3 regions of the Staphylococcus sp. MZ3 genome follow, and region 1 is predicted to be linked to each of the others. Evidence: predicted binding sites of a transcription regulator. Region 1 holds the regulator's gene; each other region holds the start of a gene.

The links. The regulator Rex, encoded in region 1, represses fermentation and respiration genes when NADH is low (regulators of the CRP and FNR family bind a similar motif). The targets are predictions, from matches to a motif close to TTGTGAAATATTTCACAA.
Positions count from the first base shown of each region.
Region 2: a site for Rex is predicted at 5,603-5,620, ahead of KI230_RS01440 (formate/nitrite transporter family protein). Genes of this name have one in related genera too.
Region 3: a site for Rex is predicted at 1,555-1,572, ahead of KI230_RS12010 (nitrate/nitrite transporter). Genes of this name have one in related genera too.

Region 1 is NZ_CP076026.1:2,081,258-2,092,296, forward strand. Features, by position in the region: gene agrC (quorum-sensing sensor histidine kinase AgrC) at 1-453, shown strand, start outside; gene agrA (quorum-sensing response regulator AgrA) at 472-1,188, shown strand; partial or broken gene KI230_RS10190 (hypothetical protein) at 1,260-1,369, shown strand; gene KI230_RS10195 (carbohydrate kinase family protein) at 1,557-2,516, opposite strand; gene KI230_RS10200 (sucrose-6-phosphate hydrolase) at 2,513-3,997, opposite strand; gene KI230_RS10205 (LacI family DNA-binding transcriptional regulator) at 4,146-5,096, opposite strand; gene KI230_RS10210 (ammonium transporter) at 5,279-6,529, opposite strand; gene KI230_RS10215 (sulfurtransferase TusA family protein) at 6,737-6,961, opposite strand; gene KI230_RS10220 (YeeE/YedE family protein) at 7,021-8,100, opposite strand; gene KI230_RS10225 (redox-sensing transcriptional repressor Rex) at 8,404-9,039, opposite strand; gene KI230_RS10230 (ABC-F family ATP-binding cassette domain-containing protein) at 9,292-11,039, shown strand, end outside.
Region 2 is NZ_CP076026.1:322,497-333,535, forward strand. Features, by position in the region: gene KI230_RS01400 (TIGR01741 family protein) at 1-421, shown strand, start outside; gene KI230_RS01405 (TIGR01741 family protein) at 432-932, shown strand; gene KI230_RS01410 (TIGR01741 family protein) at 943-1,443, shown strand; gene KI230_RS01415 (TIGR01741 family protein) at 1,454-1,954, shown strand; gene KI230_RS01420 (TIGR01741 family protein) at 1,965-2,465, shown strand; gene KI230_RS01425 (antitoxin YezG family protein) at 2,476-2,964, shown strand; gene KI230_RS01430 (DUF4467 domain-containing protein) at 3,587-3,961, shown strand; gene KI230_RS01435 (DUF4064 domain-containing protein) at 4,111-4,509, shown strand; gene KI230_RS01440 (formate/nitrite transporter family protein) at 4,724-5,548, opposite strand; gene brnQ2 (branched-chain amino acid transport system II carrier protein BrnQ2) at 5,811-7,118, opposite strand; gene KI230_RS01450 (5'-nucleotidase, lipoprotein e(P4) family) at 7,702-8,592, shown strand; gene KI230_RS01455 (ABC transporter permease) at 8,841-9,890, shown strand; gene KI230_RS01460 (ABC transporter ATP-binding protein) at 9,903-10,580, shown strand; gene KI230_RS13725 (hypothetical protein) at 10,739-10,879, opposite strand; gene KI230_RS01465 (PTS sugar transporter subunit IIC) at 10,830-11,039, shown strand, end outside.
Region 3 is NZ_CP076026.1:2,430,699-2,441,737, forward strand. Features, by position in the region: gene KI230_RS12005 (Hsp20/alpha crystallin family protein) at 1-128, shown strand, start outside; gene KI230_RS12010 (nitrate/nitrite transporter) at 235-1,404, opposite strand; gene KI230_RS12015 (DUF2268 domain-containing putative Zn-dependent protease) at 1,774-2,688, shown strand; gene KI230_RS12020 (MerR family transcriptional regulator) at 2,667-3,407, shown strand; gene nreC (nitrate respiration regulation response regulator NreC) at 3,663-4,316, opposite strand; gene nreB (nitrate respiration regulation sensor histidine kinase NreB) at 4,339-5,373, opposite strand; gene nreA (nitrate respiration regulation accessory nitrate sensor NreA) at 5,397-5,849, opposite strand; gene narI (respiratory nitrate reductase subunit gamma) at 5,869-6,546, opposite strand; gene narJ (nitrate reductase molybdenum cofactor assembly chaperone) at 6,539-7,114, opposite strand; gene narH (nitrate reductase subunit beta) at 7,107-8,666, opposite strand; gene KI230_RS12055 (nitrate reductase subunit alpha) at 8,656-11,039, opposite strand, start outside.

The sequences.
Region 1 (11,039 bases):
AAATTAAATGGTATCGAGAATCTTAAAGTACGTGAGATAAAAGGCTTAATTACTGCGAAAATTTTACGTGCACAAGAAATGAATATTCCGATTAGTATCGAAATACCCGATGAAGTAAGTAGCATTAACTTGAATATGATCGATTTAAGTCGCAGTATTGGTATTATTCTTGATAATGCAATTGAGGCATCAACTGAAATTGATGACCCTATCATTCGCGTTGCATTTATTGAAAGTGAAAATTCAGTAACGTTTATTGTTATGAATAAATGCGCTGATGATATACCACGCATTCATGAATTGTTCCAAGAAAGTTTTTCTACTAAAGGTGAAGGTCGTGGTTTAGGTCTATCAACTTTAAAAGAAATTGCTGATAATGCAGACAATGTCTTATTAGATACAATTATCGAAAATGGTTTCTTTATTCAAAAAGTTGAAATTATTAACAACTAGCCATAAGGATGTGAATGTATGAAAATTTTCATTTGCGAAGACGATCCAAAACAAAGAGAAAACATGGTTACCATTATTAAAAATTATATAATGATAGAAGAAAAGCCTATGGAAATTGCCCTCGCAACTGATAATCCTTATGAGGTGCTTGAGCAAGCTAAAAATATGAATGACATAGGCTGTTACTTTTTAGATATTCAACTTTCAACTGATATTAATGGTATCAAATTAGGCAGTGAAATTCGTAAGCATGACCCAGTTGGTAACATTATTTTCGTTACGAGTCACAGTGAACTTACCTATTTAACATTTGTCTACAAAGTTGCAGCGATGGATTTTATTTTTAAAGATGATCCAGCAGAATTAAGAACTCGAATTATAGATTGTTTAGAAACTGCACATACACGTTTACAATTATTATCAAGAGATAATAGCGTTGAAACGATTGAATTAAAACGTGGCAGTAATTCAGTGTATGTTCAATATGATGATATTATGTTTTTTGAATCATCAACAAAATCTCACAGACTCATTGCCCATTTAGATAACCGTCAAATTGAATTTTATGGTAATTTAAAAGAACTGAGTCAATTAGATGATCGTTTCTTTAGATGTCATAATAGCTTTGTCGTCAATCGCCATAATATTGAATCTATAGATTCGAAAGAGCGAATTGTCTATTTTAAAAATAAAGAACACTGCTATGCATCGGTGAGAAACGTTAAAAAAATATAATAAGATAATAAAGTCAGTTAACGGCGTATTCAATTGTAAATCTTGTTGGATTTTAACAAGATAACTAGCAAATGCACTGTATAGCTGGCTTTTTAATTGTTTAATAACAAAATTAAATATGACGCGTGAATTAAAAAATGATGTAACGTCTCTTTGTATACCTATTCCTATTACTACATAATTTATCAATTTCTATTTCACTCTACAATCCTATGGCGCAATTTTTAACAAAATATACTAAATTTGAAATCGACAGTTTCCTTAAATAAAATACTACAATTTCCTACCCCATGAATCTTATTTTGTTTTAAAAAACAGTGTAGCACAAGATTCAACTTGTTTCCTACACTGTTTTATAAATGAATTATTTAAAATGCTTGTTCAACCTCTTGTAATGTTGGCAAACTATTAATGGCACCATACTTCGTTGTCACTATTGCAGCAACGCGATTGCTAAACGCTAAAATTTCCTCACCTTCATTTTCAAATAACTGAGTTAAATTTAACACATCGGTTGCTAAAATCCTGCTAATAACTGCACCAATAAAAGCATCCCCTGCCCCAGTTGTATCAACAGGTTTTACCTTATAGCCACTATGATAATGATTATTACCATTTTTCAAATATACGGCAGCACCATCTGCTCCCTTCGTATAAATGACTACAGTAACATTACCTGTAAATAATGATTGAATGGCTTCATTTTCATCATGAATACCTGTAATAAATTCTAATTCTTCATCTGAAACTTTTACAATATGCGCCAATGGCAAAAAGGTATGAATAGTTTGTCTTAAATCTTCAGCGTTATCCCATAATGGCAATCTTACATTAGGATCAAATACGACAGTACCATTTGAATTTAATGTTTTGGTAATCAATTGATAATGTGCTTCTCTCATCGGACTATCGATCAAATCAACAGAACAAAAATGTACCACATCATTTTCATTCACATCAATATCATTCACAAAACTTGGTTCAAATAACATATCAGCAGAGGGCTTACGATAAAAAGAAAAATCTCGCTCGCCCGCTTCAGTCAAACTTACAAAAGCTAACGCAGTGTTGGCTTCATTCGTGCGATACACTTTTGATACATCTACACCAATACTTGATATCGTTTCAATAATGCTATCTCCAAATGCATCATTACCTAATTGTGTAATCATATACGCTTGTTGTCCTAACTTTTGAACTGTACAAGCTACATTGCATGGCGCGCCACCAATTTGCTTCGTAAATGTTTGAACATCTTTTAAATTCGCATTTGTAACATTTGGAATAAAATCAATTAACGCTTCTCCTATTGAAAATAGACGTCTCATTTATGTTCATCCTTTAAATCATATTTAGTAAATTGTAAATATACTTGCCCTGATTCTGTTGATGTTTTAATACCTAGTGCGTCTTCTGTCGGGAAAATTCGAGATGTCAAAACACGTTCTCCATCATTACAGAAAATTTCTATACTAGATGTATCAACAAAAATTTGTAATTGCTTTAATGGCGTGTCTAATATCGTACTACGCGTCGTACCTTCAACATTTGTCGGCAATAAACCACTGTCGCTGCGATCTAATGTTATTTTATTTTCACGCTTGTTATAAGCAATTAATGTTGAAGAAGTCTTAGATGTACGTAATTCAAAGTACACTTCGGTAGCATCATTATCCAAAATATCTATGATTAATTCATACTGTTTACCTTCATACGGATGTAATTTTCGAGTAAATTTATTTGCGTAGCCTAATGCTGTCTCTTTATTGTGACGTAATTTTTCCAACGCTGGATATGGACGTTGCTTAAGTTGACCATTTTCTACATTTAATACACGAGGAATTGTTAAGCAATGGGCCCATCCTTCATTATCAGTAGGATATTCGATTTCCGGTAACCCCATCCATCCAATTAGTACTCGTCGGCCTTTTTCATCTAAAAATGTTTGAGGTGCATAGAAATCAAAGCCATTATCAAGCTCGACAAAATTTTCATGTTCATATGTTAACTTTTCAATATCAAACTTTCCAAGTATATAACCACTTTGATAAATATTTTTGAACTGATCGCCTTTTGGTTCAATACCTTGTGGACAAATAAGTATGACATCTTGATTATCTACATTAAAGTAATCTGGGCATTCCCACATATATCCAAAATCATCCAACTCTGTATTTATTTCACCTAAATAATGCCAATTAATTATATCTTCAGTATTATAAAGTAATAATCGACCTTGCTGATTATTATTTTGTGCGCCAATGATCGCATAATATTTCTCATCATATTTAAAAACTTTAGGATCTCTAAAATGACTTGTATATCCTTCTGGTTGCTGGCTAATTACTGGCTTTGGAAACTTTTCAACTGAACCGTCTTCTTTCAGTCGTGCGATCATCTGACTTGCATGTCGTTGCCAATGATTATCTCGATGATTTCCTGTGTACATATAATATAAATGCCCGTTATATTCAAAAGCGCTACCGCTATATACACCATGGCTGTCATATTTAGTATCTGGATTTAAAATTGGCCCTTCAGCTTTAAAGTTTATTAAGTCATCACTCGTGTAGTTATACCAATACTTTAAGCCATGTACTGCGCCTAATGGGAACCATTGATGTGAAACATAATACTTCCCTTTATAAAAAATAAGTCCGTTGGGGTCATTTAATAAGCCTGTTTCTGGTTGTATATGAAATTGTTGACGAAATTTTGATTGATCAACTTGTTGTTTTAATGTTTTAAAATACTCAGTATCAACGTCCTCGATTCGTTGATAACGTTCTTCTCTAGTCCATTCGGTCATAATATTTACCCAGTCCTCCTTTTATAATTTATGCTGTTAACAATTTATATTCTATTATAGCAAATTTTACCTACGTTCTTTAACTTTTAACCTATCCATTTATAGTTATATGGTATCGGTTCCACATTTAATTTAAAAAATACAGCGTCTAAATATTAACATCTACTGTGACGCTATATGGCATATCTTGCTTTTTAAGCATCTGTTGTATCTCTTCCATCGCGCATTGGCCAGCTTCAAAATAATTATAATGAATTGTTTTTATCGATGGAGACACTAATTGTGTCATTGGGTCACCACCAAAACCATATATTTGATGTGGTTTCATAACATCTTTTTTATCAGAATAATATTTATAGGCAGCTAATGCAATCGTATCAGTTGCTCCAACAACCGCATCTACTTGCTCCACATTTTCCAAAACATTTGCAACATCTTTTTGTGCTTCCACATAAGTAAAATTTGTTTCATGTATATTAGGTTTAATTTGGTATTTAGCTAACTGGTCAAGTAAACCACGTTTTCTATGTATACCAACTGCAATATCTTTTTCACTTACGCTAAACACTTCAACTTGTTGATATCCCTGTTGACCAATCCATTCACCTATAATTTGACCTGCTTTATAATCATCATGCACAATACTATGAAGTTGTTCATGTTGTTGACCAACAATAACGATTGGTACATTCATTTTATTAATGACTTCAATATGTCTCTCTGTTATGTCTGTAGCCATTAAAACAATACCATCTACTTTACTGCGTGCTAATGTTTCAAGCGCTTGTATTTCTGCTTCGATATTTAATCCTGTATAATTTAAAATTAATTGTGATTCATATTTTTGGCATTGTTTTGCCAATCCTTTGATTGTTTCATCTACTGCATATGAATTCATTCTAGGTATAATGGCACCAATAAGGTGTGTTTGTCTCGCTCTTAAACTTTGAGCAAATTGATTCGGTTGATAGTCATGTTCTGCTATAATTTTTGTTAATTTTTCACTTGTTTTTTTACTGACAGATCCATTATTTAAAAATCTAGATACTGTACTTTTTGAAACGCCTGCCAATTTGGCAATATCAGATATATTTTTCATACTTATTCACCTATCATTATTTGTGACACTTAGCCTTATTTTAGCATATGTGTAACCGCTTTAAATAATATTTCTGCTTCTTTCATAAAAAGATTTCAAAATAAAACTTTTGTATAACAAAATGTCCCAACATCAACCTTTAGTTAAATGTCAGGACAATGAATATTCTATGTAAATATATTCTAATATCGAATATGTTTATTGAATCTATTTAGCTCACCTTCAAAGTAAGCATGTTCACCGTGAACAATCTTGTCTAATCCTATATTCGTTTCTTGTTCCGTAACAGATAATGGTGTAATTAATTTAATTACTTTCGCAATAATAAACGTCATGACTATACTAAAAATTACAACTGTTGTTACACATAATATTTGTACAAGTATAATATGTATGTCACCAGTATAAATAAAGCCATTCTCAATGTCAGGATTGGCTTTTTTACTTTGGAAAACTGCTGTTAAAACAGCACCAATAATACCACCAACACCATGAATACCAAATGCATCTAATGCATCATGATATTTTAGTTTTACCTTGATGTAATTAATGACAATATAACAACAGATACCTCCTATTAAAGCCATTATTGTTGCACTAAGATATGTTACATATCCTGCTGCAGGAGTAATGACAACTAATCCTGCTAATGCACCGAGTAAAAGTCCAAGTAAACTTGTCGTCTTTTTAAAAATATATTCTAAAATTAACCAACCTATAGCACCTGCACTGGCTGAAATGACAGTATTTGTAAATGCAAGCATCGCAATATTATCAAATGTAAAAGCACTACCTACATTAAATCCATACCAACCAATCCACACGAATATACCGCCAATCAACGTAATGATAAGATTATGTGGTGTTGATTCAGAATGTTTGTTTCCTTTTCCAATCATAATAGCTAATACTAAACCAGAAACACCTGATGTAATATGAACAACCGTACCTCCAGCGAAATCTAATACACCGAGTTTGTTAATCCAACCGCCGCCCCAAACCCAATGTGCTACTGGACTGTATACAAGAGCAGTCCATATTACTACGAATAATAAATAAGGAATAAACTTCATTTTCTCAGCGATTGAACCAGATAAAATAGAAATTGCAATCGTACAAAACATCATTTGAAATAACATAAACAAAGCGAAAGGAATATGTGGGCTAATATCTTCTTGAGTCGCAAAACCTACATGATTAAGAAAAGTATATTCCCAATTTCCGAACCATAAATTCCCATTCCCAAAACTAATTGTAAAACCAACTGTTATCCATACAAATGTAACAAGCACAATTGCTGCCATACTTTGCATGACAGTATTAAGCGCATTTTTAGATTGAACTAATCCACCATAAAATAAACTTAATCCTGGTGTCATTAGCCAAACTAATAATGTACACAAAAACATAAATATCGTATCGTTAAGATTCATACTTACCACTCCCTTGTTTTCATAATAATCTGACAATTTATAAAAAGCAAAAATGCGTTAAGTTTTATTACATCTTTTGGGATAAAATGTGCCACACTATATAAAAGTGATTTCATGAACTAAAACAAAAAAGACTACTTACTCACTTTTAAATTAGCGGAAGTAGCCATAGAATCTAACATCTATTTTATTGTTAAAATGATAACGTTAAACTTTTTGAATTGTAATTGTCCATGAAGCATTATCAATTTGTTCATAGTTTGTTACAGGATATCCATTTTCTGCTGCCCAATTTGGAATAGCTTCCGTCGCTTGCGTGCAATCAAAATCAATTTTTAATTCATCTCCAGATTGCAATGTTGCCATTTTCTTTTGCGCTTCAATTAACGGAAATGGACATACCATTCCTACTGTACCTAATTCGTGTATCATAATTATTTCTCCTTTTCCAATCACTTTTATTTGATCAACATCATTTGCATAATAATCTTCTATACTATTTGCGTTTGCTGTTTAACCTTTGCAGATTGTTGTTGTACTTTTTTCATTGGACGAACAAAGATAAAATGACTCATTGTCCATACACCAACTATCATTGATGCTAGCGCAATCCATCCTTGCCAAGTCATCGTTGCTGTTTCAACCAAACCGTTACCGATAGAACAACCACCAGCAACTGACGCACCAAATCCCATACATATGCCACCAATAGCACTGTTTCGTATTGTAATCTTATCTGGCAATCGCCATTTAAATTCTCTTGATCCTCTAGCTGCAATATATGAACCAATGAAAATTCCTAGAACTAAAAAGACACCCCAATCAATAAATTTAGTTTCACCTGTAATCAAAAAGTGTACTAAATTTGCTGATGGCGTTGTTATACCTAAACCGTCATTTCTTCCAGTTGATGCACTCATTGGCCAAGCTAAGAGTGCGATAAGTCCAATTACAATTGCTGCAATAAATGGATGGTATCGTTTTTCGAAAAGGTAATATCTAATACCTGTATAACGTTGCTTTAGTTTTGGAACAGCAACTCGAACTTTCTTATTATTGAGTGTTCTTACAACTAGAAAAATGGTGATTATAGTTAATATAACGACTAATCCCCAAAACGGAATGCCAGTTGTTTGAGACATATCACTATTTACATTCGTTGGTTGATTAATTTTATCCATTACTTGCTTTAAAATCCCTGTTTTAGTGATTGCTGCAGTAACAGCATATAATACTAATGCAATCCAACTACCAATTAGCCCTTCACCAGCGCGATACCAAGTACCTGTTGCACATCCTCCAGCCAATACTATTCCAATTCCAAAAATAAAAGAACCTATAATTGTTCCCAATATTGGAAAACTATGTGCAGGAATTTGTAAAATATCTGTTGCCGTCAAAATCAATAATCCTATACTTTGAATAGTAATAGCGATTAATAATGCATAGAACATCTTATTATTCTTTTGCACATACATATCTCGAAAGCCACCTGTTAAACAAAATCTTGTTCTTTGCATGACAAAACCTAAGAGTCCCCCGACAATTAAGCCACTAAAAATCATCCACATAATCCTAACCTCTCATTTCCGATAAGTTTAGTATGTATTATAGGTGATGATTTTCTTGTTTTCAACCTTATACACAATATTTTTGATATTTATATTATATTCATATAAGGAAGGCGATTAATTACGATTCATCATTATATCTCTACGTGTTAATTTATTAACCTATACTATATTTATCAACACAACAGTTTTTCCTTTCATTTTCAAACATAACAGAAAAAGCCTGAGACATACTTAGTCCCAGACTGTTCTATAATTAATTAAAGATATAACAAGGTTAATCATTCAAAGCTAACATCACATTTATTCACTGTAATTTTTCATAAAGAATAATAACGACTGTAATTCTATACCTAAGTCAATTTGATGTACTTGCACATCTGAAGGCGTATTAATTCTACCAGGAGTGAAGTTTAAAATACCTTTCACACCAGCTTGGACGAGTTCATCTGCAACTTTCTGTGCAACTCTTTCTGGTGTAGTTAGAATCACAACATCTATTTCTTCCTTCTTCAATGTTGTTATTAATTCATCGTTATCTTTAACAATAACGTTCCCTATTTTCTGGCCAATAACATCTTCTTTTACGTCAAACGCTTCTGTAATCGTCATATCGTCATGTATTGAAAAGTTATATGTGAGCAAAGCTTTCCCTAGGTTCCCAACTCCGACAATTGCGATTTTGATCATGTCACTCTCGCTTAGTTCAGATTTAAAGAAATCCAATAAACTATCTATATTATATCCGTACCCTTTTTTACCTAATTCGCCAAAATATGAAAAGTCACGACGAATTGTTGCCGAGTCAATTTGTAACGCATCGCTAATCGCTTTTGAATTTACACGATCTATACCTTTAGATTTTAATGAACTGACAAATCTATAATATAACGGCAAACGTTTTAAAGTTGCTCGAGGAATTTTAACTTGGTCACTCATTCGCTATTTCCTCCTTCGTGTTTGAATGAATTATATCTATGTATTCAAACGAGTTAGAGCGTAATTGTTAGATTATTAAAAAACAAATAATTGATTACAATGAATACCTAAATATTATACATTATTGAATTTTAAAAATAAATATCTTAGTTTCAAGACGGCGTTTTATACTGTAAAATGGTTATTAATGTAATAATTACGACTTTTTTCATAAGTTAATAAAATTTGAGAAAGACGAAAGGTGAAGATCGAATGATACTTTTACAACTCAATCATATATCAAAATCGTTCGATGGTGAAGATATATTTACTGATGTTGATTTTGAAGTAAAAACTGGTGAACGAATTGGTATCGTAGGAAGAAATGGCGCCGGTAAATCAACATTGATGAAAATTATAGCTGGCGTAGAAAACTATGATTCTGGAAATGTGTCAAAAATTAAAAACTTAAAACTAGGTTATTTAACTCAACAAATGACTTTAAATTCTAATGCAACAGTTTTTGAAGAAATGTCAAAACCATTTGAACATATTAAACGAATGGAAAGCTTAATCAAAGAAGAAACAGATTGGTTATCAAAACATGCAAATGATTACGATAGTGATACATATAAAACACATATGTCCCGTTATGAATCTTTATCGAATCAATTTGAACAATTAGAAGGGTATCAATATGAAAGTAAAATTAAAACAGTACTTCACGGGTTAAATTTTAGTGAAGAAGATTTCAATAAACCTATCAATGATTTTAGCGGTGGCCAAAAAACACGTTTATCTTTAGCTCAAATGCTATTAAACGAACCTGATTTATTACTTTTAGATGAACCTACTAACCACTTAGATTTAGAAACGACAAAGTGGCTTGAAGATTATCTACGTTATTTTAAAGGTGCAATCGTCATCATCAGCCATGATCGTTACTTTTTAGATAAAATAGTTACTCAAATTTATGATGTGGCTTTAGGTGATGTCAAACGCTATGTTGGTAATTACGAGGAATTTATACAGCAACGGGATTTATATTATCAAAAACGAATGCAAGAATATGAAAGTCAACAAGCAGAAATAAAACGATTAGAAACTTTTGTTGAGAAAAATATTACCCGTGCTTCAACAAGTGGAATGGCAAAAAGTAGACGTAAGATTTTAGAAAAAATGGAACGCATTGATAAACCAATGTTAGATGCCAAAAGTGCAAATATTCAATTTGGCTTTGACCGGAATACAGGTAATGACGTCATGCATGTAAAAAATTTAGAAATCGGTTATCAAACTGCAATTACCAAACCTATCAGTATAGAGGTCTCTAAAGGCGATCATATAGCAATCATTGGGCCAAATGGTATTGGAAAATCGACCTTAATTAAAACTATTGCTAATCAACAAAAAGCGCTTAATGGCGATATTACTTTCGGCGCAAATTTACAAATTGGTTATTATGATCAAAAACAAGCAGAATTTAAATCTAGTAAAACGATTTTAGATTATGTGTGGGATCAATATCCGTTAATGAATGAAAAAGATATTCGTGCAGTTCTTGGTCGTTTCTTATTTGTACAAGACGATGTTAAAAAGATAATTAATGATTTATCTGGTGGTGAAAAAGCACGTTTACAACTAGCACTACTTATGTTGCAACGTGACAATGTACTTATTTTAGATGAACCTACCAACCACCTCGATATAGATTCAAAAGAAATGTTAGAGCAAGCACTCCAACATTTTGAAGGAACAATACTATTTGTTTCCCATGATCGTTACTTTATTAACCAATTAGCAAACAAGGTATTTGATTTAACAATTGATGGCGGAAAGATGTATTTAGGAGATTATCAATATTACATTGAAAAAGTTGAGGAAGCGGAAGCGTTGAAAGCGCACCAAGAAGAACAGTCAGTTAACGTACAAGCACATGAAAAGTCTATGGAACAATCGTCGTATCATAACCAAAAAGAACAAAGACGTGAACAACGCAAACTTGAACGACAAATATCCGA
Region 2 (11,039 bases), 1.0 Mb from region 1:
AAAGGTATATACAATGGCTTATATAGATGATGGAGGAGGTGAAGTATTCTTTAATTATACTAAACCAAACAGCGATGAATTGAATTATTACACCGATATACCTAAGGAGTATAACATTTCTGTGCAAGTATTTGATGATTTATGGATGGATTTATATGATTTGTTTGAGGAATTAAGAAATTTATTTAAAGAAGAAGGACTAGAACCATGGACATCATGCGAATTTGATTTTACAAGAGAAGGTACATTGAATGTATCTTTTGATTATATTGATTGGGTTAATACGGAGTTTGATCAATTAGGCCGTGAAAATTATTATATGTACAAAAAATTTGGGGTTATACCAGAAATGGAATATGAAATGAAAGAAATTAAAGAAATCGAACAATATATTAAAGAGCAAGATGAAGCTGAAATATAGGGGAGATAACATGGCTTTCGAAGAAAAACTAAATGAAATGTACAATGAGATTGCGAATAAAATTAGCAGTATGATACCGGTAGAATGGGAAACGGTATATGCAATGGCTTATGTAAATGAAAGAAGTGGAGAAGTGTTTTACAATTATACTGAACCAAGCAGTGATGAATTATTTTACTATACGAGCGTGTTAAATAAATATAATATACCAAGATCAGAATTTATGGACTCAGTATATGAATTATATAAGCAATTTGATAATTTAAGAGAATTGTTTATAGAAGAAGGACTCGAACCATGGACATCATGTGAATTTGACTTTACAAGAGATGGCAAATTGAATGTATCTTTTGATTATATTGATTGGGTGAATTCAGAATTTGGACCAATGGGAAGAGAACATTATTATATGTATAAAAAATTTGGAATTTGGCCTGAAAAAGAATATGCCATAAATTGGGTTAAAAAAATAAAAGATTATGTTAAAGAGCAAGATGAAGCTGAACTATAGGGGAGATAATATGACTTTCGAAGAAAAACTAAGTCAAATGTACAACGAGATTGCGAATAAGATTAGCAGTATGATACCGGTAGAGTGGGAAAAAGTATATATAATTGCTTATGTAGATGATCAAGGTGGAGAGGTCATTTTTAATTATACAAAACCTGGAAGTGAAGATTTGAATTATTACACGGATATATCTAGAGATTATAATATTTCAGAAGAAATATTTGATGATTTATGGATGAATCTTTATTACTTGTTTATGAATTTGAGGGATTTATTTAAAAAAGAAGGTCTTGAACCATGGACATCATGTGAATTTGATTTTACAAGAGAGGGTAATTTGAAAGTATCGTTTGATTATATAGATTGGATTAAATTAGGTTTTGGTCCATCAGGAAAGGAAAACTACTATATGTATAAAAAGTTTGGTGTTATACCAGAAACGGAATATGAAATTAATAAAGTTAAAGAAATCGAGCAATTTATTAAAGAGCAAGATGAAGCTGAACTATAGGGGAGATAATATGACTTTCGAAGAAAAACTAAGTCAAATGTACAACGAGATTGCGAATAAGATTAGCAGTATGATACCGGTAGAGTGGGAAAAAGTATATACAATTGCTTATGTAGATGATCAAGGTGGAGAGGTCGTTTTTAATTATACTAAACCAGGTAGCGAGGACTTGAATTATTACACATATATCCCTAGAGAGTATAATGTCTCTGAAAAAGTATTTTATGATTTGTGGACGGATTTATATAGATTGTTTAAGAAGTTAAGAAACGCATTTAAAGAAGAAGATTTAGAACCATGGACATCATGTGAATTTGACTTTACAAGAGATGGTAAATTGAATGTTGTATTTGATTATGTTGATTGGATGAATTCAGAATTTGGTCCATCAGGAAAGGAAAACTACTATATGTATAAAAAGTTTGGTGTTTTACCAGAAACGGAATATGAAATTAATAAAGTTAAAGAAATCGAGCAATATATTAAAGAGCAAGATGAAGCTGAACTATAGGGGCGATAACATGACTTTCGAAGAAAAGCTAAGTCAAATGTACAATGAAATTGCAGATGAAATCAGTGGAATGATACCAGTAGAATGGGAAAATATATATACAATTGCCTATGTAACTGATCAAGGTGGAGAGGTCATTTTTAATTATACTAAACCAGGTAGCGATGAATTGAATTATTACACGGATATATCTAGAGATTATAATATTTCAGAAGAAATATTTGATGATTTATGGATGAATCTTTATTACTTGTTTATGAATTTGAGGGATTTATTTAAAAAAGAAGGTCTTGAACCATGGACATCATGTGAATTTGATTTTACAAGCGAAGGTAAATTAAAAGTTTCATTTGATTATATTGATTGGATAAATACAGAGTTTGATCAATTAGGCCGTGAAAACTATTATATGTATAAAAAGTTTGGTGTTTTACCAGAAATGGAATACGAAATTAATAAAGTTAAAGAAATCGAGCAATATATTAAAGAGCAAGATGAAGCTGAACTATAGGGGCGATAACATGACTTTCGAAGAAAAGCTAAGTCAAATGTACAATGAAATTGCAAATGAAATCAGTGGAATGATACCAGTAGAATGGGAAAAAGTATATACAATTGCCTACGTAGATGATGAAGGTGGAGAGGTTGTTTTTAATTATACTAAACCAGGAAGTGAAGATTTGAATTATTATTCAGATATTCCTAAAGATTGCAATGTCTCAAAAGATATTTTTAAGAATTCATGGTTTAAAGTTTATCGAATGTTTGATGAGTTAAGAGAAACTTTTAAAAAAGAAGATTTAGAACCGTGGACATCATGTGAATTTGACTTTACAAGAAAGGGAAATTTAAAAGTATCATTTGATTATATAGATTGGATTAAATTAGGTTTTGGCCCATCAGGAAAGGAAAACTACTATATGTACAAAAAATTTGGTATTTTACCAGATATGGAATATGAAATGGAAGAAATTCGAGAAGTAGAGAAGTATGTTAAAGACCAAGAGTAGCATATATGTTATAGAAGGCTGTGCAAAATCACCCTCGTTTTACATTTGACTCAAAGAAGAAGGTAAACGATAAGATTATTTGCAACTTAAAAAGTCAATTAGCTTATCGGTATCCATACATCATGGATAAATGAGTTTAACTAATTAATAAATCACGATATAAATTTAAAATTGCCATTAATTGAAAAGGTTATTGTAGTGTATTTTATAAAGTTGATGCACATCGACTTATTTTTTAAAACTTATATCAAAAAAATATGAGAAAAGTATATACTATTAAAATGTTTTTTACTATAATTATAAATAGTTAAATATTTGGGAATTAAATAAATATATAGGAGGCAATTTTTAGAGATACATAGCAATGTAAAGGTATCAAATAGTTATTGCATAATTTATTATGATGACATAATTTTCAGTAGATAGTTGTAAATTAACACTGAAATAGATGTTTATATTAAGAAGACTTTAATATCATAATTAATCAAAATCTTGCGTCAAACATTTAAACGAATTTTAAGTTGATAACAATTGGCAAAACATTGTTCAAACATCACAATGATAAAGCGTATTATCAGTATTGTAGTGTGTGGAAAATGACAGCCATCTAAGGAGAAAAATGATGAAAAGAATATTGGTAGTATTTTTAATGTTAGCAATTATATTGGCAGGTTGTTCTAATAAAGGTGAAAAGTATCAAAAAGATATTGATAAAGTGTACAAAGAACAGAATCAAATGAATAAAATTGCCTCGAAAGTACAAAACACTATTAAAACAGACATTAAACAAGAAGACAGTAATACACATGTTTATAAAGATGGTAAAGTCATTGTTATTGGTATTCAATTATATAAAGATCGTGAAAAAATGTATTATTTCGCATATGAAATAAAAGATGGTAAGGCAGAAATCAATAGAGAAATAGACCCAATTAAGTATATGAAAGACCATAAAGCAGATTATGAAGATGAAAATGTAGAAGTGGAAAAAGATTAACGTATGCTTTCTTTAAAACTTTTAACCAGCTTCAAAAAATAAATGAGCTTTAGCGACAATAATTTTTAAAATAAACACGATATAAATTTAAACATTTATATATAAGAACACAAACGTAAGTTTGTAAATAATAATAAAGGAGTAAGTCAATGGAAAAATCGATCAAAATAATGACAATAATAGGAATTGTGATTCAGGGTTTAGCAACGGTATTTAGTTTACTATTGATGGTTTTAGCAGCATCAGGTGTAATGACTACAGATGTGTCAACAACAGTTAATGGTGAGGTTGACCCAGTTGATGCAGAAACAGCAGCAGCAATTTTCACTGTATTATTCTTATCCCTATTCATATTTGGAATCATTTCAATTATTTTAGGTGCAATCGGTATGTTTAAAGCATCTAAAAACAAAAAAATGAGTGGTATATTGTTGATTATTGGAGCTGTAATAAGTGGTAACATAATTACATTTGCTTTATGGTTAGTCAGTGGTATTAAACTCCTTACTAATAACAAGCCTAAAGATGAAATAAGCGACTTATCATAAACATCGTATATTGAAATTTCAAGATTTCTTAAGTAATTAAATAAAGTGCTCTCTTAGAAGTAGATTTTCAGTCAATAACTGCTTTTAAGAGAGCATTTTGTATTTGATAATGCTCATAGCATCGGATAAAAACCATTGACGAACTTAAAAAAATACGTTAGACAATGCACTTCTAAATATTAAAGGCATCGACTAACGCATTGTTCAAATATAGTTAATTATTTTTATAAAATTGATGATGATCATTCAAGTAAGCATAGAATAAACCTATAATGAGTCCGCCTCCAATATAGTTACCGATAAAAGCCGCAGCGATATTCGAAATAGCTGGTATGAAGTGCAATGTATCAACTTGATAAATTAAACCACCCATAAATAAGCAACTGTTGTAAACGACATGTTCATAACCCATAAAGGCGAATATGGTAACACCGAACATCATGACAAACATTTTTGCAAGTACATCGTCAATTTGCATGGCAATAACTAATGAAATATTGATAAAGAAATTGGCGAATATCGCTTTCATTAATATACTTACAAAACCAGTAGACAACGTTTTATGCTCTATAACTGCTGATAACTGATTTAACATATCTGGCGTCATTACATTTGAAAAACGCATGAAACTAAATAAAATAGCAGCACCTAAAATATTTCCTGCAAAGCATAATAAAAATATTTTCAATACTCTAGTTGGTTTAATTACTTTATAATACAGGCCTACAGTAAAGTACATGAAGTTACTGGTTAGTAGTTCGGAGTTTGTAAATAAAATGAGTACTAACGCAAAGCTGAATGTAATGGCACTGGCCATATTCACAATGCCTGGCGGTAAATCTGGTTCGTGTGTTGCTTTAACTGATAATACGAAGACCGTAATAATCCCGATAATAAATCCTGCCATCATCGCGCGTAATAAATAACGTTTTAAATAAACGCTTTGTAATATATCTTTTGTTCTTATTGTTTCGACTACGTTATTTACCCAGTCGTCCCCATAAAATATCTTATCCCATTTAATATGTTTCTCCTTCACAATGACATCCTCACTTTTCATTTGTTAATCAGAGTATACTATGAATCGCCTTATTTGTGAATAATTTCACAAAATTAATTTTAAAAACTAATATTTTTGAATAACTGATAGGATTTTTTGGCAAATCAATTATTTTAAAATAATCAATAGACAGACAGTATCGCTGAAAATCCATGAATTTCATATAAAAAAGCCTAGTAATGATGCGACGATCATTACTAGGAGATTATGCGACGATCATTACTAGGAGATTATGCGTCTATTAAGTTGTCGCTTGTTTCGGACGGCGTATAACTACATCGATGATGAAACCTATTATTGCCAAGAGCATGAATGGTACAAGCCAAGCTAAATCGATATCTGCTAAAGGTAACATCATAAACGATTTCAAAATAACACCGTGTAATAAGTTGAAACTATTTAGTATTTGTAAAATTGAAATAATCAATGTAATAACAGTTGCGAGTCGATAGGCCCAACTGAATCTGAATGTGCTAAACATGTTAGCAAATGATATGAGTACAAGTGCAATCGACACGGGATATATTAATGTCAACAATGGTACAGCAATTTTTAAAATCATTTCTAAACCAAGTGTTGTAAATAAGAACCCTATGATAGAGAAAATAAGTGCGAATATTTTATAAGAAAACTTAGGTACGTGTTTCTTAGTAAATGTGGCGCAAGCATTGACGAGTCCTATACATGTTGTTAAACATGCAAGTATCACTGTCATACCAAATACTATGTTGCCAAATGAACCAAATACGCGTAATGAGTTATACGTCAATATATCTGTACCATCTTTAAAGTTTCCTGGAGCCGTTGATGCCCCAACGTATGCAAGTGCAAAGTAAATCATTCCAAGTAATATGGCTGCAATAAGACCTGAAAAGCAGACATATTTTAAAATTTTCATGCGATCTGTGAGGCCTTTAAACTTATAGCCATTGACAATGACTACGGAAAAAGCTAACGCAGCAACAAGATCCATTGTAAAATAGCCTTCCAAACTTCCTGAAATGAAAGGATGTGTTATATATTTATCCTTAGGTGCACTTAGTGCAGATTCAGGGTTGAAAATGACAGCAATACTTAATAGAGCGACCATTAATAGTAATAATGGTGTTAATAATTTACCTAAATTATCAACGATTTTCGATGGATTTAAACTAATCCAGTAAACGATGGCAAAAAAGATTGCTGCGAATATAATTAAAGTCCATTGGTTATGCACAGGTAAAATGTGTCTTGTACCAATTTCGTACGCGACATTTGCAGCACGTGGAATACCGTAAAATGCTCCGATAGACATGTAAATCACGACAGCAAAAATAAACCCGAACCATGGATGTATACGATTGCCTACACTTTCAACACCTTCATCATAAAATGCAACAACAATAACAGTAATAAAGGGGAGTAATATGCCTGTAAGGGCAAAGCCTAGCATACCAATCCACATATTTTGACCCGCTGTATGGCCAAGAATGGGCGGGAATATTAAATTTCCGGCTCCAAAAAATAGTGAAAATAACATGAGGCCCGAAATAATAACTTGTTTTTTCAATGTAATTTCCTTCCTAAAACTAGATATTCATAATAATTTAAAAAATCTGAAAAATAAAAACGTTCTTACTTTATCTTTAAATGACAATACTATGATTCTATTATTTTATAAAAAAGATTGCAATAATAACGTCTTGCTATTATTGGATAATGACAATTAAAGTGTCGTTTTTATGAATTAAAATAGGTGAAAGTAAGTTGGAAATACGTTGGAGCGTTGTGATTTTTATGAGAAATTGTATGAGTGAGGACTGCTATTTATAAAAGGTAAACTATGGATGAGTTTATGGTTGTTCCAATAGGTAAATAAGAGATAGCACACTGTACACATAATGATACGTGGATGAGTGAATATGTCTGATAGGAAGGCCTAGTCACTCAAATGAATTTAAGTTTATTACGTGATAAATCACAAATCTCTCTCATGTGATAGGTCTCCCATTAAATCATGCTTATATGAAATGTTCACATATTTGTTAGCTTTTCAAGAAATAATATTAAATATCTTTTCATAGTATAGCAATATTAAATAAATGCATTTATAATTTTAACTGTATTTTAAATATTAATCATGAGGTGATAAGATGAATAAAATTTCAAAGTATATTGCAATAGCATCATTATCGGTAGCGGTTACAGTTTCAGCACCACAAACGACAAATTCTACAGCGTTTGCCAAAAGTTCTGCTGAAGTTCAACAAACGCAACAAGCTTCTATACCAGCATCACAAAAGGCGAATCTTGGTAATCAAAATATTATGGCAGTGGCTTGGTATCAAAATTCAGCTGAAGCAAAAGCATTATATTTACAAGGTTATAACAGTGCAAAGACACAGTTAGATAAAGAGATTAAAAAGAATAAAGGTAAACATAAGTTAGCTATTGCTTTGGATTTAGATGAAACAGTTTTAGATAATTCTCCATATCAAGGCTATGCATCAATACATAATAAACCTTTCCCAGAAGGTTGGCATGAATGGGTACAAGCTGCTAAAGCTAAACCTGTCTATGGCGCAAAAGAATTCTTGAAATATGCTGACAAAAAAGGTGTCGATATCTACTATATTTCTGATAGAGATAAAGAAAAAGATTTAAAGGCAACACAAAAGAACTTAAAACAACAAGGTATCCCTCAAGCTAAGAAGAGTCATATTTTACTAAAAGGTAAAGATGATAAGAGTAAAGAATCACGCAGACAAATGGTTCAAAAGGATCATAAACTTGTCATGCTATTTGGAGATAATTTATTAGACTTTACAGATCCAAAAGAAGCTACAGCTGAATCTCGTGAAGCATTAATTGAAAAACATAAAGACGATTTCGGTAAGAAATATATCATTTTCCCTAACCCAATGTATGGTAGTTGGGAAGCTACGATTTACAACAATAACTATAAAGCAAGTGACAAAGCAAAAGATAAATTACGTAAAAATGCTATTAAGCAATTCGATCCTAAAACAGGCGAAGTTAAATAATATATGAATTGGACGTCTACATGTACTTAAAGGTATATGTAGGCGTTTTTAAATTGATCCTTAATTTTAAATGTACCGTACAAAAATAATAGACAATTAATTGCATTTTCCATAAATTTGCTTTTAATATAAAAAGTTCGGGTATAATGAAGGATAAGTGTATGTATAACATTACAGAGCGCAACACGACGTACGTGCATCTAAGAATATAAACAATGTTTAAATCATAGTAGTAGGGAGAGAAATGCATGTTTTTAGCTTGGAATGAAATACGGCGCAACAAATTGAAGTTTGGACTAATTATTGGTGTGTTAACGATGATTAGTTACTTGCTATTTTTATTATCTGGATTGGCGAATGGTCTTATCAATATGAATAAAGAAGGCATTGATAAGTGGCAAGCAGATGCCATTGTTCTAAATAAAGATGCCAATCAAACTGTGCAACAATCTGTTTTTAACAAGAAAGATATTGAAAATAAATACAAGAAGCAAGCTACTTTGAAGCAAACAGGGGAAATTGTGTCTAATGGCCATCAAAAAGACAATGTTTTAGTGTTCGGTGTTGAAAAGTCATCATTTTTAGTTCCGAGTTTAATAGAAGGGCATAAAGCGACTAAAGATAATGAAGTGTTAGCTGATGAAACGCTTAAAAATAAAGGATTTAAAATTGGTGACACATTATCACTATCTCAATCAGATGAAAAATTGCATATCGTAGGTTTTACAGAAAGTGCAAAATATAATGCGTCACCAGTCATTTTCACGAATGACGCTACCATTGCCAAGATCAATCCTAGATTGACTGGAGATAAAATTAATGCAGTTGTTGTACGTGATACAAATTGGAAAGACAAAAAATTAAACCAAGAGCTTGAAGCGGTAAGTATTAATGACTTTATTGAAAATTTACCAGGTTATAAACCACAGAACTTAACATTAAACTTTATGATTTCATTCTTATTTGTCATTTCAGCTACAGTTATAGGCATTTTCTTATATGTCATGACATTACAAAAAACAAGTTTATTTGGCATATTAAAGGCTCAAGGATTTACGAATGGCTATTTAGCGAACGTAGTTATTTCGCAGACGCTCATATTAGCATTATTTGGTACGGCATTTGGCTTACTGTTAACAGGCGTTACAGGTGCATTTTTACCTGATGCAGTACCTGTCAAATTCGATGTACTAACATTGCTCGTATTTGCAATTGTGTTAATGATTGTCTCTGTATTAGGAAGTTTATTCTCCATTTTAACAATTAGAAAAATAGATCCGTTAAAGGCGATTGGGTAGGAGGTGTAGCAAATGTTGAAATTTGAAAATGTAACAAAGTCATTTAAAGATGGGAATCGTAACATTGAAGCGGTTAAAGATACAAATTTTGAGATAAATAAAGGTGATATTATAGCATTGGTTGGACCTTCTGGCTCTGGTAAAAGTACATTTCTAACTATGGCAGGTGCTTTACAAACGCCGACATCTGGGCACATTTTAATCAATAACCAAGATATTACGACAATGAAGCAAAAAGCATTGGCAAAAGTTAGAATGTCTGAAATAGGTTTTATTTTACAAGCTACAAACCTTGTACCATTTTTAACGGTAAAGCAACAATTTACATTATTGAAAAAGAAAAATAAGAATGTTATGTCTAATGAAGACTATCAGCAACTTATGTCACAATTAGGTCTAACTTCATTGCTTAATAAGTTACCTTCAGAAATTTCAGGTGGTCAGAAACAACGTGTGGCGATAGCCAAAGCGTTATATACGAATCCGTCGATTATTTTAGCGGATGAACCTACCGCGGCGTTAGATACTGAAAATGCGATTGAAGTCATTAAAATTCTACGTGATCAAGCCAAAAAAAGAAAGAAAGCATGTATTATTGTTACACATGATGAACGACTTAAAGCATATTGTGATCGTTCATATCATATGAAAGATGGCGTCCTTAATCTTGAAAATGAAACAGTAGAATAGTTTTATTAAGCCGGTACATCATGTGCCGGTATTTTTATGTTTATGTATTATTTGAATAAACTTTCACATTCAATTAATAATAATTATTATCGAAAATTAGAAATATTCCGTGAAATATAATATTTTTTGTAGTAAAATGGCCTCTAAGTATTCAATATTTAAATATGGGGATTGAATATAAAATTATCGTAATGGGGGTCAATGGTTATGGATTTAATGATAGGTACTTTATTTTTATTTTTGGTCTTAGTGATTTTTACATTATTTACATATAAAGCACCTAATGGTATGCGTGCCATGGGAGCATTAGCTAATGCAGCAATCGCAACATTTTTAGTGGAAGCATTTAATAAATATGTTGGTGGCGAAGTATTCGGTATTAAATTTTTAGAAGAGCTAGGAGACGCTGCGGGAGGTCTAGGTGGTGTCGCTGCCGCTGGATTAACAGCATTAGCTATC
Region 3 (11,039 bases), 350 kb from region 1:
TTGATTTTGAAGCTGTTGATAAGCAACATATTACTGCTAGTTTTGAAAATGGGTTATTAACCATTACCTTGCCTAAAATCAAACCAAGCAATGAAACTACTTCATCAACGTCTATTCCAATTTCATAGTTAAATTTAAAATGAATACACTACTAAAGCCTTAATGTCATGCTACGAATATTGCGCATGATATTAAGGCTTTGTATTTAACTAAATGAATGTCATGTATTACATATCAACCGTTTTTCAATGAGCCATATTCTTTTTGGTATAAATGACGCATGGTAAATAATGCAATACATCCAAATACCGCTAAGAAAATAAATGCTAAATGACTTGATCCTGTTAAATTAGCTACGTATGTGATTACTAGTGGTGGGAAGAATCCTCCTAAACCACCCATCATTGATACGATACCATTTGCGGATCCCGCTTCATTTAAGAAGTATGATGGTACTAATTTGAAGATTAAGCCGTTACCAATACCTGCACAAATACTTATTGTTAAACAGCCTACAGTGAATAATGCGATATGGTCTGAAATACCTAAAATAATGGCACCGATAATCATAACAACAAAATCAATCATCAATACTTTAACTGCATTAAATTTATCACCTAAAATGCCACCTATTGGTCTTAAGAATGTTGCCAGCGCAATGAATACACCTGATCGAATACCAGCATCTACTTTGTCAATTCCAAAATGATTTACTAAGTAGTTAGGTAAGAAAATACCAAATGCTACAAAAGCACCAAAAGTAATGAAATACCAATAACTTAAGTAATATAATTTGTAGTTTTTAGATAATGTTTTCATTTGTGCCATTAATGGCACTTTAATTTTACGTTCTTGTGTATCACCAAAAATAAACATAATTAATGCAAATAAAGCGATAATAATTAAGTAACTTCTAACAGTTGTTTGCCAACCAATAATACCCGCAATTGGCGGTGCTAAAAATGAAGAAACTGCTGTACCGATATTTCCCATACCATAAATACCATTTGCTAGACCTACTTTTTCTTTAGGGAAATATTTAGGAACTGATGTAACACCAACTGAGAAAATTGCACCACCTACACCAAGGAAAAATCCTGACGCCATTAACATACCCGGTGTTTGTGCTTGGCTTAAGAAAAATATCGGGAATAACAATACGATAAAACTAGTAAAGAATACCCATTTAGCGCCAACAATGTTTGTTAAATAACCAAATGGCACACGGAGCACCGATCCCAAAATAACTGGTATCGCTAAAATGATTGATATTTGACCTTCAGTAACATTGACATCTTGTTTAATAAAGGGCATTAATGGCGCAATTATACTCCAAGCCATAAACCCAACCACTAAACTTAATGTTTGTAATGTAAGTTGAAAGCCACCTTTTGTTTTGTACATACGTTTCACCTTCATCAAAATCATTTATTTTTTAATAGATATCAATACTCTGCCTATATATTAGAGGTCAATGTTATTTAAAAATGCTTTCATTTATATGAAAACATTCAATATAGACAAAGTATTGACTACATATATATTTTATTATGATTGTGAAAAAGTGAACATAAGGATTTTCCCTTATTTATGAAGTGATTTACCCTATACAATGTCCCTTTAAGATGCTTTTAGACACTTATTCGCCATCATTTTAATCATATTATTTAGGAACACTCACATACTTTTCTTAATTTTTTTCAATTAGTTACAATTACTGCTTGAAAATCACGTTACGTTATCCTTTATGCTGACAACATAAGGAGGTTTATCATGTATAAAATCAATATTATTAGATCAGATTCCGTCTATAAGAATATACTCAAGGCACCAATAAACGACCGTGATTCAATTTTCACTAAAGAAATATTAGTACCTTTTAAAAAGAAATTTGAGGCACAACATATGCCTATTTATAATGATGCCAAACAGACAATGAATGCAAATCATTTTTTAGATGCATTTCAAAAGTCTCCCAAAGAACTGGTTGAAACTGACCAAATGTCAATACAATACCTGAATAATGATTTCTGGAGTAATTGCGAAAAATATTTAAAAGTTGCTATAGATCAATTTTCAAATTATAGTATCTCATCTCAAGTTTCTAACTATCATTTCACAGTATTACTTGGAGATAGCCAAAAACCACTTATGTATCTAAATAAAAATCGCGGTGGTGATGGTGGCATACCAGGTTATATTATGATTTATTTAGTGCCGAGTACAAGTACAATTAATTCTATGAAAAGCTTAATTGCACATGAAGTAAATCATAATATGCGCTATCAATATATTGATTGGGATGGCGGAAGTTTGATTGAATTGATTATTGCAGAAGGATTAGCTGAAAACTATGTAGAATCATTGTATGGTAAAGCGCATATTGGACCGTGGGTAACAAATACTAATTGGAGTCGTGATAACGTAAAAATTAAAAATACTATTTATAATCATTTACATTTAAAGCATATATTTGAATCGATGCCTTATCTCTATGGTGATGATATTAATAAACTTCAAGGTAGGCCTATCGTTGGCCTATCTCATGCTGCCGGGTATGCATGTGGCTATCACTTGGTAAAATACTTTTTACAAAAAACAAACATACCTATTGAAGTTGCTACAACACTTCCAGCACAAAAAATAATAAATGAGGTGACTGAATTTTGGCATACACATTCACTTTAAAAGATATTATTGAAATTACAGGTGTAACTAAAAGAACTTTACATTATTACGATGAAATAGGATTATTAGTTCCAGATAAAAATGATAAAAATTATCGCGTTTATAAACAGCAAGACTTAGAAAAATTACAAAAGATTTTAATACTCAAGTCTTTTGATTTTGATATCGCTAAAATAAAACAATACATTTCGTATGATAATGAACAATTGCGAAAGTTATTATCAGAGCAAATAAGCAAGTTAGATAAAAAGATTTCTGACTTACAATTAATTAGACGCTCTGTATGTGAATTTATTAAAGGACTCTCTCTAATAGATACCAGCATTTTAAACAAGACACTACAGTCACAATATGATAAAGAAGCATCTATAAAATATGGTCATACGAAAGCATATCAATCATTTATTAGACGTAAAGACAGCTTACAATCGCAGGATATCAGACATAAATTGACAACTATCTTCAATAAATTTAATCATATGTCTTTGAGTCATTATCCAATCCAAGATTGTAGTGATCTCGTATTTGAGTGGAAGGCATTTATGAACACTATCGCTGATTTTGATGATGAAACATTATGCTGTATTGCTAAAACATATGAAGATGATACGCGTTTCAAAGATTACTTTAATTCATATGATAATCAAAATTTAGCATCATACATTTCAGAAGCTGTTAATTATTTTTTGAGCAATGTGAATAAAAGCGACAATTTTTAATCCTCATACAGATGCTACAACACTGAATACACCAACTAAAATACTTGTTCAAAGTAGAAAACTAATCATTTATTCTCTAAATCAATAACTATATTAAAAGTTATACCTTTGCAAAGCGAATTAGTATAGGTTACCGAAAGGAGAAGGATTAAGTTCCATTCGATTTATAAAAAATATATTTCGAAACATACAAAAGCGCCAGAAGATAATCATTTCCTCTCGCGCTTTTATACTGAATTATATTAATTTCAAACTCTAAAACTCTAATAATTTCTTTTTCAATGCATATTCAACTAGCTCAGGTTTACTCTTTAAGCCAAGCTTTGTCATAATATGCGTCTTATGTGCTTCTACTGTTTTCACAGATACAAATAATTTCTCTGCAATTTCTTTATTCCCGTAACCTTTGGCAATAAGTGGCAATATTTCTAGTTCTCGTTTTGATAAGATTTTAAAAGGATCTGATGTGTTTGCAGTGTCCTGATTTGAATTAGATACAAATTCATTCACTAAAGATGTTGTAAGTTTCATATCTACATATGTTTCACCTTTATATACAGTTCGAATAGCTAACAATAATTGTTCATCAGGTGCATTTTTCAATATGTAACCTTTCGCACCATTACGCAACACATGGAACAAATACTCCTCATCATCAAACATTGTTAGTATTAGTATTTTAGTTTCAGGAAAACTGTCAGCAATTTTACTCGTAGCGATAAGACCTGACTCACCTGGTGGCATACTTAAATCCATTAGTAACACATCAGGTTTATATTCCATTACTTTTTGGTAAGCTTCGACGCCATCTGCAGCCGTTGCAACAACTTCCATATCATTTTGATAATTTAAAATCATAGAGAACCCCGTACGGACAACAGCGTGATCATCGGCAATGACTATTTTCAATTTTATTCCCCCAATGTATGTTTCAAATTGGAATGTTCAATGTAACATTGGTACCCTCACCAATTTTCGTTTCAATATTGACGCTACCGCTGACTAACTCAGCTCGCTCATTCATTCCATATAAACCGAGTCCAGAACCTTTAGGCTTAGAACTTGGATCAAAACCATTTCCCGCATCTATCACTTCTGCTACCAAATGGCGCCCAGTTTGACGGATACCTACATTTATTTCATTTACATCAGCGTATTTCAACGCATTTAGAATAGCTTCTTGTACTACTCGATAAACAACCGTTTCAATATCACTATCAAAGCGGGTATTTTTAATATTTGATGTATATATGATTTTTATTCCATAATTTTCTTCAAACTGTTTAAAATATGATTTAAAAGCTGCTTCAAGGCCTAGATCATCCAAAGAAGCGGGTCTTAATTCAACCGACATATTACGTATATCATCAATTAATTTAGCGACAATATATTCAATATTTTCTGCGTCTTCCAAAAGCTTAGTTGTATCTTCTTGATATTTTAATAATCTCAATTGAACATCTACATTGAGCATTTCTTGAATCACACTATCATGTAACTCTCTTGAAATTCGCTTTCTTTCATTTTCTTGGGCTGAGATTGTTTTACGCATCATACGTTGTTGATGTAATTTCTCTTGCTGTTCAATTTGTGATGAAACATTTTGAAGCGTAAATGCATGAATTCCCCTGTCTTGATCAATCAACTGATATGTTGCTGTAAATGGCATCACTTTTTGATCTTTCGTCTTCATAAATACTTGGAAATTCGTAGCTTGTACTTGCATCGATTCTAAGAAACAGTCTTTACATGATTGTACATCATAGGCATTTGTATACCCTTCACATCTGTGACAAATCGCATTCGCCACAGCACTGTAATTATCTTCTTCAGATAATATATCTTTAGCAGCATCATTCATTGCAATAATTTTGCCGTTATCATCAGCAAAAACTATCTTTTCGATTGAATGCTCATAATATTTTTTCAATAAAGTATCTAACTGTATACTGTCCTCATTAATCATGACTTACACCCTAATTCATCTCATTATTTATCATCATTGAAAATACCAAACTTACGTTGAATATCATCATTATCAAATATTTTTGGTAAAGGACGACCATCTCTTTGACCAAATAATAGTACGCCATACACTTGATTCTTATACCAAAGCGGCACTGCTAAAACTGCTGTTAATGATTCGCTCAATAAAATTGGATAGTCAATCTTTTCTTCAGGCCCTAAAGCTAAACCAACATTGGCTATTACCATACGCTTTCCTGTTTTCATAACAGTTCCAGCTAATCCACGACCTTTTCTTAAAATAATCAATTTAAATCGATTATTTTTATTACCTGAAACATAGTGCCATTTTATTGGAGATGATGGTTTGTTAGATTCATAGAAAGCGATTGCCGCAAAATCATAACCCTCTTCTTTGCGTATTTTATCTAATGTCTCTTGAAATCTACGATCTTCAATTATTGCTTCTGGTGTCAAATCCTTTCACCTCTTATGCTTACACTTTATTCTTACGGTAAATAATATATCTGCGATTTATATATGTCAAAGGTACACTCCAAACATGTACCAAACGTGTAAATGGCCAACAAGCCATAATAGTGAAACCTAACAATATATGCATTTTAAATGCAATCGGCACACCACTCATCAATGACGCATCTGGTTTTAACATAAATAATTGTCTAAACCAAATTGATAATGAAGTTCTGTAGTTAAAATCTGGATGTTGTATATTGGTTACTAATGTTGCGTAACATCCCATAAATACGATAAGTAATAATAAGAAATTTACAAATATATCCGACGCTGAACTTAATCTTCGAATACTTTTCGTAGTAACACGTCTCGCTGTTAATAAAAACATCCCTATCAAAGTTATTATACCAAAGATGCTACCAATATAAACAGCGCCTATATGATATAAATGCTCAGACACACCCACTGCATCCATCCATGATTTCGGTATTAACAATCCAACTACGTGTCCAAAAAACACTGGAATAATACCTAAGTGAAATAATAAACTTCCCCACATCAATCTTTTTCTTTCTATTAGTTCACTAGATTTAGCTGTCCAAGAAAATTTATCATAACGATAACGTGCAATATGACCTGCGACAAAGACAACTAAACATAAATACGGAAATATAACCCATAAAAACTGATTAAGCATGATGTTTCACTCCTTTTGGTGATGTCAAACATAATTTCAATGTTTTTCTAAGTGCTTGAATCACATAGGCATATGGATTGTTATCTTCACCAAGTGCATTCGCCATCACATATGTTCCATCCTCAATAATCATAATGATTAATTGAATATTCTCTTCAGCTCTTGGATCATTTCGCCATTCTGCCACTTGCAAAAATTGAAGCATCAACGGTAGATAATCAGAAAGTTCATTATCTACCATTTCTAGTCCAAACATTTCATATAATACCTTTAATTTAGCTAACATTTGCCCACGTTCTTTTTGCGTATCAAATTTGTTATACGTCATATATAATGGTGCTTTTTTCGTAAAATCAAATGTATCTGTATAAATCGCTTTGATTTCTGATAATGAAAATGTCATCATTACATTTCTAAATGCTACTAAATCTTCATATGCTGGATGATCTGTCGAAATTGTTTCTTCAAAAGTTTTTGGATGAAAAGTTAATTTTTCTGGAAAGCATAACTGTTGTGCCATATATCCAAAACTTTCTTGATATTTTTTAAAATTATCGAAATTAATCACGGAAAATCCCTCCATAGAAATTCTCATTATAAATTTCTTGACCAGTTTTCCCTGAACCTACTGCAACGCCACAGCCTTCACAGTTATCTCCAAAATGCTCGCCGCCGTAATTGTATCCTGTACTACCTTGTGCGTGATACGTATCTAAATAGGTTTCTTTGTGTGATGTTGGAATAACAAATCGATCTTCATATTTAGCTAGTCCTAATAAACGATACATGTCTTTAGTTTGGCGCTCGGTTATACCTAATCGCTCTAATCGAGACGTGTCAAATGGCTGTTGAGTAACTTGAGATCTCATATAACTTCTCATCATTGCCATACGTTGTAGGGCTCCTTTTACTGGCTCTGTATCTCCTGCAGTGAAAATATTAGCTAAGTATTCAATAGGTAAACGCATTTCTTCAATGGCTGGGAAAATCGCATCTGGATTTTGAGTTGTATTTTTACCTTCAAAATAGCTCATAATTGGGCTAAGTGGTGGGCAATACCAAACCATCGGCATCGTTCTAAATTCAGGATGTAACGGAAATGCAAGTTTATATTCAATTGCTAACTTATAAATAGGAGAGTTTTGTGCAGCTTCAATCCAATCATAACCAATACCATCTTTTTCAGCTTGAGCAATGACTTCTTCGTCAAATGGATTTAAGAATATATCTAATTGTTTTTCGTATAAATCTTTCTCGTCTACTGCTGAAGCCGCTTCATGAACTCGATCTGCATCATATAATAAAACACCTAAGTAACGCATACGTCCTGTACAAGTTTCAGAGCATACCGTAGGCATACCCGCCTCGATTCTCGGGAAACAGAATGTACACTTTTCAGCTTTGTTCGTTTTCCAATTGAAGTAAACTTTCTTATATGGACAACCTGTCATACAGTAACGCCATCCACGACATGCGTCTTGGTCAACTAATACAATGCCATCTTCATCACGTTTATACATAGCACCTGAAGGACACGATGCAACGCAACTTGGATTCAAGCAATGTTCACATAAACGTGGTAAATACATCATAAAAGTTTCGTCAAATTGGAATTTAATATCTTCTTCTATTTTTTGGATGTTAGGATCTTTTGGACCTGTAACATGACCACCTGCTAAGTCATCTTCCCAGTTAGGTCCCCATTCAATTTCAATGTTATCCCCTGTAATTTCTGAATACGCTCTAGCAACTGGCGAATGCTTCCCTGATTTCGCAGTTGTTAAATGTTCATAATTATAGTTCCATGGCTCATAATAATCTTTAATTAATGGCATATCTGGGTTATAAAAAATTTTACCTAAAGCAATTTTTGAAATTCTACTTCCAGATTTTAATTCAAGTTTCCCTTTACGATTTAGTACCCAACCACCTTTGTAGTGTTCTTGGTCTTCCCAACGTTTCGGATACCCTACACCTGGCTTCGTTTCTACGTTGTTGAACCACATGTACTCAGCACCTGGACGATTTGTCCAAGTGTTTTTACATGTCACACTACACGTATGGCATCCTATGCATTTATCTAAATTTAATACCATCGCAACTTGCGCTTTAATCTTCAAGCCAATTAACCTCCTTCATCTTTCTAACTGCTACATATAAATCCCTTTGGTTCCCAATTGGTCCATAATAATTAAAGTGATAACTAATTTGTGCGTATCCTCCGACTAGTTGTGTTGGTTTCAAATGGATTCTAGTCGGCGCGTTGTGTGAACCACCACGTGTATCTGTAATTTCTGACCCAGGCGTTTGAATATGTTTATCTTGTGCATGATACATAAACATTGTACCTTTAGGCATACGATGCGAAATAACTGCTCTTGCCGTTACAACACCATTACGGTTATACACTTCTAGCCAATCATTATCTTGGATATCGTGTTTTTCAGCATCTTCATTTGATATCCAAACCGTTGGACCACCTCTAAATAGTGTCAACATATGCTTATTATCTTGATACATTGAGTGTATATTCCATTTTCCATGAGGCGTTAAATAACGCAGTACCAAAGCATCTGTACCACCTTTAATTTTCTTATCTCTATTCCCAAATACCATTGGCGGCAATGTCGGTTTATATACTGGTAAGCTCTCCCCAAATTGTTGGAAAACTTCGTGATCCACATAATAACTTTGACGTCCTGTTAATGTTCTAAAAGGTACTAGACGTTCTATATTCGTTGTAAATGGTGAATATCGTCGACCTTGTTTATTTGAACCTGGGAATACTGCTGTCGGTATTACTTCTCGTGGTTGTGAAGTTATATTTAAAAACGAAATTTTCTCAGCAGCGCGTTCGCTAGAAATATCTTTTAACGGCATTCCAGTTTGTTCTTCGAGATCTTCATATGATTTTTGTGATAATTTACCATTCGTAGCAGATGAAATACTTAGTATTGCATCAGCTACATTACGTGCTGTATCAATACGTGGACGATTCGCTCTCACAGAATCATCATTTGTATCACTCCACGTACCTAACATACTTTTTAATTCTTCATATTGTTCACTGACACCGAAACTTACACCATGTGCTCCAACTTTCCCTTTTTCAAGTACAGGACCAAGCGTGACATATTTGTCGTAAATTTTAGTGTAGTCGCGTTCTACAATTGCAAAGTTAGGCATTGTACGTCCAGGTACCGCTTCAATTTCACCCTTCGACCAATCTTTCACTACGCCGTATGGTGTTGAAATTTCTTGCTTTGTATCATGACTAAGCGGAGTTGTCACAACATCTTTAAACGTTCCAGGTAAATAGTCTTTTGCCATTTCTGAAAATGCTTTTGCCAACGTTTTATAAATATCCCAGTCTGAACGCGATTCCCATAATGGATCAATAGCTGGATTAAAAGGATGTACATATGGATGCATATCTGTAGATGATAAATCATGCTTCTCATACCAAGTCGCTGCTGGCAATACAATGTCAGAATATAAAGGTGTTGCTGTCATTCTGAAATCTAAAGAAACGACTAAATCTAATTTCCCTGTTGTTTCCTCACGCCACGTAATTTCTTCTGGCTTTTCATCTTCATTTGGTGTAGCTAATAAACCTGATTTTGTGCCAAGTAAATGCTTCATAAAGTATTCTTGACCTTTTGCAGAACTTGAGATTAGATTTGAGCGCCATATAAACAGTGATTTCGGATGATTCTTTTTCAAATCCGGATCTTCTATCGCAAATTGCGTTTGTTTTGACTTAACTTCATCTATCGCGCGTTTTAAAATTGCCTCATTCGACTCAATGCCTTCATCTTTAGCTTCTTCTGCAAACAACAAACTATTTTTATTAAATTGTGGATATGATGGTAACCAACCAAGTCTAGCTGCTAAAACATTATAATCAGCTGGATGTTGATGCTTTAACTCCTCTGTTTTAGCTAATGGAGATTTTAAACGATCTACATTTGACTCTTCATATTTCCATTGGTCTGTTGCAAAATAGAACCAACTTGTTCCGTTTTGCAAACGTGGTGGTCCTTGCCAGTCTTTCGCAAATGCGACAGTACTCCATCCTTCAATCGGACGACATTTTTCTTGTCCCACATAGTGAGCCCAACCGCCACCATTCACACCTTGACAGCCACATAACATAACTAAGTTTAAGATTGAACGATAAATCGTATCTGAGTTAAACCAATGGTTAATACCCGCACCCATGATAATCATTGAACGCCCTTCAGTATCGATAGCGTTTTGCGCAAATTCTTTCGCTACTTGAATGACAACACTTTGTTTTACGCCTGAAATGGCTTCTTGCCAAGCAGGTGTATATTTTGATTCTGCATCGTCGTATCCTTTTGATTCTAATTTATGATCAAAACGACGTACGCCATATTGACTTGCCATTAAATCAAAAATTGTAGCAATACGGACTTTGTCACCATTTGCTAAAGTGACTTGTCGAGTTGGAATTGGACGATTGAATATCC